Regions from separate parts of the Metabacillus sp. B2-18 genome, predicted to be linked through region 1. Evidence: riboswitches for the same ligand, from Rfam matches in the RefSeq annotation. Region 1 holds a riboswitch; the other holds the start of a gene.
What was found. A riboswitch is a leader RNA that binds a small molecule or an ion and turns the genes downstream of it on or off. The one in region 1 is predicted to bind cobalamin.

Region 1 (2,208 bases):
GAATAAGGGGAAATATGAGGTATCTATACCACATAATAAAGATAGTAAAGTACATAAAAATGAGCTATAAGGAGATACAATAATTTAATTAACTTTAACTTCTATTTAGAGTATAAAGTCTCTATGATTATATTTTCGGGAACAAGCATTACCTCAATCATAGAGAATTTATACTCTTTTTATTTAGAAGTAGGATTAACTGTAGTATAGGTCATGGAGCTTTTATATTAATATGAAAATCATTCTAAAGTCTTGTTCAATAAAATATTAAATAGAAATTACTATATTGACTTTCGTAAGGTTTAACTCTATATTGGTAGTAATTTCACTTAGCAAGCCATGTCTTATATTAAAGTCGAGAATCGGGACAAAAACTTTTGCTAATTTAATATAAAAAGTTATAAAAAACTTTATATTCTTTGGAAATAGGTGCTAGTAAAGTAGTAATTTTGCTTTATAAGCTTAAAAGGGAAGTCGGTTAGATGCCGACACGGACCCGCCACTGTATTGGGTTTCACACTAAATGTGAAATAACGTTCTACATAAACCACTGGGTGTTCACCTGGGAAGGTTTGATCGTTATGCCCTAAGTCAGGAGACCTGCCTATTTTTACATCGCCGATAGACCTACGGGAATTCTAGGGAGGTGGTTAGGGTGCTCATAGATTGATAACCTATTTTCATAAACATTTTGTTATGGAGATTTTTCTGTATTTTTCTGTGTTTAATAACAAGCATTTCTGACCGCTTAAGCTGGTTGGAGATGCTTTTTTTATTTATATATACAAAATGGAGGTTTTAAATTTATTATGGTAAAAAATATTCAACGAAAGCAGACTATCCTATTTTTGATCGTAATTGGTAGTTTACTACTTTTATTGTCAGGTTGTTCTGATGAGAAAAAGACAGCAACATCAAACTCGGATTTAGCTTCTGAAAAGCATGTAACTCTTGCTTTTCCATGGAGTCCTCAAAGTCTTGATCCACATGGTATTGATAGCTGGGAGGTAATGCGTTCAGGTACAGCAGAAACATTAGTTAAGTTAGATGAGGAACTACAAACTACACCTTGGCTTGCAAAAGAGTGGAAGCAAGAAAATGACACAACATGGGTATTTACGCTAGAAGAAAATGTAACCTTTCATAATGGCGAGAAAATGGATGCAGCGAGTGTAAAAGACTCTTTGCTTCGTTCGATCGAGAAGGATCAAAAGGTAAAAGATTTGCTTCAAGTTGAATCAATAGAGGTTGTTTCTGATCTAGAACTAAAGATTATAACAAAACAACCAAATGCTGCGTTGGTCTCTCATTTGGCAGATCCTTCAACGATTATTGTTGATGTGGCAACGCTTGATAAAGAGGATAGCTACCCTGCACTAACAGGAGCATTCTCAATTAAACAATTTAATAAAGATGAATCTCTTATTGTTGAGAAATATGAAGATTATTGGGGAGAGAAAGCGTTACTGTCTGAAGTAATCATTAGTTTTATTCCAGATGGAAATTCTCGATTAATGGCTCTTCAATCAGGAGATGTTGATGGTGCAACAGATATCCCTGTTGATAACATGAAAGTGTTGGATAAAGATAAGAGATTTGAGGTTTCCACTGCACCATCACTACGCACACACATGTTGATGTTTAATATGAATTCTCCAATGTTTCAGGATGTAACACTACGAAAAGTGGTTGATTTATCAATTCCACGTGAAGAAATTGTTCATTCCATTATGTTAGAGGCTGGAACTGAAGCGAAAAGTCCATTTCCAGAAGTATTATCATTTGGTCAAGTTGAGAAGCAAGCTTCATCAGAATCGATTGATCAATTATTAGAGCAAGATGGCTGGAAGAAAAATAGTGATGGTATGTGGGAAAAGCAAGGAAGTATTTTTGAAGTTACCATGTTAACCTTTCCACAACGACCGGAATTAACTGTTATGGCAGAAGCGATTCAAGCTGAATTACTAAACGAAGGGATAAAAGTGAATATTCGTCAAGTGGAGAATATTGATGAGGCTTTAGTGAATGAAGATTGGGATTTATCAATGTACAGTATGTTAACTGCTCATACTGGGGACCCACAATACTTTTTAAATATTTTCTATCAATCTGCTAGTGAGTCAAATGTGAGTCACTATGAATCATCTACAGTAGATCGTATGATTGATGAATTAAACCAAACGAGTGATACAACTAAGCGTAATGAAC
Region 2 (2,208 bases), 1.1 Mb from region 1:
TGGACAACATCGAACACATCCTGTTAACAGATGGGAACCAGAAGTGTTCTTCAGGAAAAAGCCAAGAACAGAATGATGATAACCAGGTGCATAATCGATATCTTATTGGTGAAAATCTTATTATAAAACAAAGGAGGTTAAAAGCATGAGCGTTTATGAAAACTTTCCAGTCGCAAACTTAGATCGTGATCAATTAAACAAAATCATGAGTCTAGAAAAAGAATTAAGAAGTGAAACAAATGAAAATATTGTGTTAATAGCGTATGATGAAAAAGATGAGGGAATGGAATAAATCACCACTTTAATTGTAACTTTTGTCATTTTATCCAACAATATGTTGAAATATCATTTTGGTTGCTTTAATATAATACCTATCAATTGATAACAACTTAAAATAGTAAACGCTGTAGATTAAGATGCCGCTTAAGGCTTAATAGGGAATTCGGTGTAAATCAGAAACTGTCCCCGCAACTGTAAGTGTCGACGAAATAAGCAATCCACTGTATTGAAGCTTTATTAAAAGTGATATATGGGAAGGGGCTTAAAGTAGAGTGAAACACAAGTCAGGAGACCTGTCTTAATTTATCAAGTTTCAGTTTCTTCGGGAGGTGAGAAGGTGAGACGAATGCAACCATTTTAATTTTTTGGATTGCTTTCGTATTGCCTTTTCATCCGCTCAATAAAGATATGAGCGGATTTTTTGTTCTGTCTAAATGTATAAGGTTTTATGGTTGATAGCTTAGGTATTTTCCATTGGTTTGATGATTGTTTTTATAAAAAGACATATTTCAAGAGACAACCTAATACGTTTAGATGAGTAAATTAAATAGAGTTTTAAAGATTAGGTGCACTTCAACTACTGTAGTGCTTAAAAGGGAAGTCGGTGAAAGTCCGACACGGTACCCGCCACTGTTATGGGAAGCTTTATAGCATAATGTCACTGAATGTAAACGGGAAGACGTTATAAAGCTATGAACCTAAGTCAGGAGACCTGCCTATCTTTTTATACTGATACCTACGGGCATATAGGTAGACGTGTAGTAGAAAATGCTGGTCACTTGCGCCATTTTTTAATGCACCTCTGCCTATATAGAGGTGCATTTTTATTTGAAAAATTTTAATAGATTGGAAGTGTTTAGATGACGACTTGGAATCTAACAGAAACAAAGCATCATGTACTTATTTGTAACGGAAGCAGCTGTATGAGAAAGGGTGGAGAAGAAGCAACTCAGGCAATCAGAGAAGAAATTACAAACTTAGATTTGGATGCAAGCATTCATACAACAAGAACTCGTTGTAATGGAAGATGCAAAGATGCGTGTGTAATGGTGGTCTATCCGGAGGGAGTTTGGTATAAAGCTGCAACGCCTGAATTAGCTAAAAAGATTGTTACTGAGCATCTTGTAGGTGGAAATGTGGTAGAAGACAGCGTTATTTACACATATGATAAAGATCATTTTACTGCACCTGAAAATTCAGAGTCGATTAAAGGAATAGTAAAACCGCAAAAGAGTAACGTTTAATACCGTTATACGTATTGAAAGGAGGAATTTACTTGCTAGGAAAATTACTTGTGATCGGATTTGGTCCAGGAAGCTTTGAACATATGACAAAAAGGGCTCAAGATGCGATTCAAGAAAGTGACTGTATTATTGGATACAAAACATATGTTGAATTAATTCAGGATCTTTTAACAGATCAAGAGATTATTAGTACAGGAATGTCAGAGGAAGTAAGCCGTGCCCAAGCAGCTGTGAAACTTGCCGAAGAAGGAAAAACAGTAGCTGTCATATCAAGTGGTGATGCTGGAGTGTATGGAATGGCCGGACTTGTTTATGAGGTTTTAATTGAAAAAGGCTGGTCAGAAGAAACTGGTGTGAGTGTAGAAGTCATTCCGGGTGTTTCGGCAATTAATTCATGTGCATCACTTTTAGGTGCCCCAATTATGCATGATGCATGCACAATCAGTCTCAGTGACCATTTAACTCCTTGGGAATTGATTGAAAAGCGTATTGATGCAGCTGCTCAGGCTGATTTTGTTATAACTCTTTATAATCCTAAAAGTGGTCGTCGAACAAGACAAATACAAGAAGCGCAACGGATTTTATTAAGCTATCGTTCACCATTAACACCTGTTGGACTTGTGAAAAGTGCGTATCGTGACAGACAGCATATCGTTATTACAGATCTTGAGCATATGCTCGAGTT

Region 2: linked by a shared signal. The riboswitch ahead of LPC09_RS11440 ((2Fe-2S) ferredoxin domain-containing protein) and the one ahead of LPC09_RS05880 (ABC transporter substrate-binding protein) in region 1 are both predicted to bind cobalamin.

What each region holds. Positions count from the first base shown of each region.
Region 1 is NZ_CP088245.1:1,148,019-1,150,226, forward strand. Features, by position in the region: gene LPC09_RS05875 (APC family permease) at 1-70, shown strand, start outside; cobalamin riboswitch at 411-622, shown strand; gene LPC09_RS05880 (ABC transporter substrate-binding protein) at 810-2,208, shown strand, end outside.
Region 2 is NZ_CP088245.1:2,268,844-2,271,051, forward strand. Features, by position in the region: gene LPC09_RS11430 (MFS transporter) at 1-76, shown strand, start outside; gene LPC09_RS11435 (hypothetical protein) at 146-292, shown strand; cobalamin riboswitch at 398-594, shown strand; cobalamin riboswitch at 827-1,013, shown strand; gene LPC09_RS11440 ((2Fe-2S) ferredoxin domain-containing protein) at 1,140-1,523, shown strand; gene cobJ (precorrin-3B C(17)-methyltransferase) at 1,556-2,208, shown strand, end outside.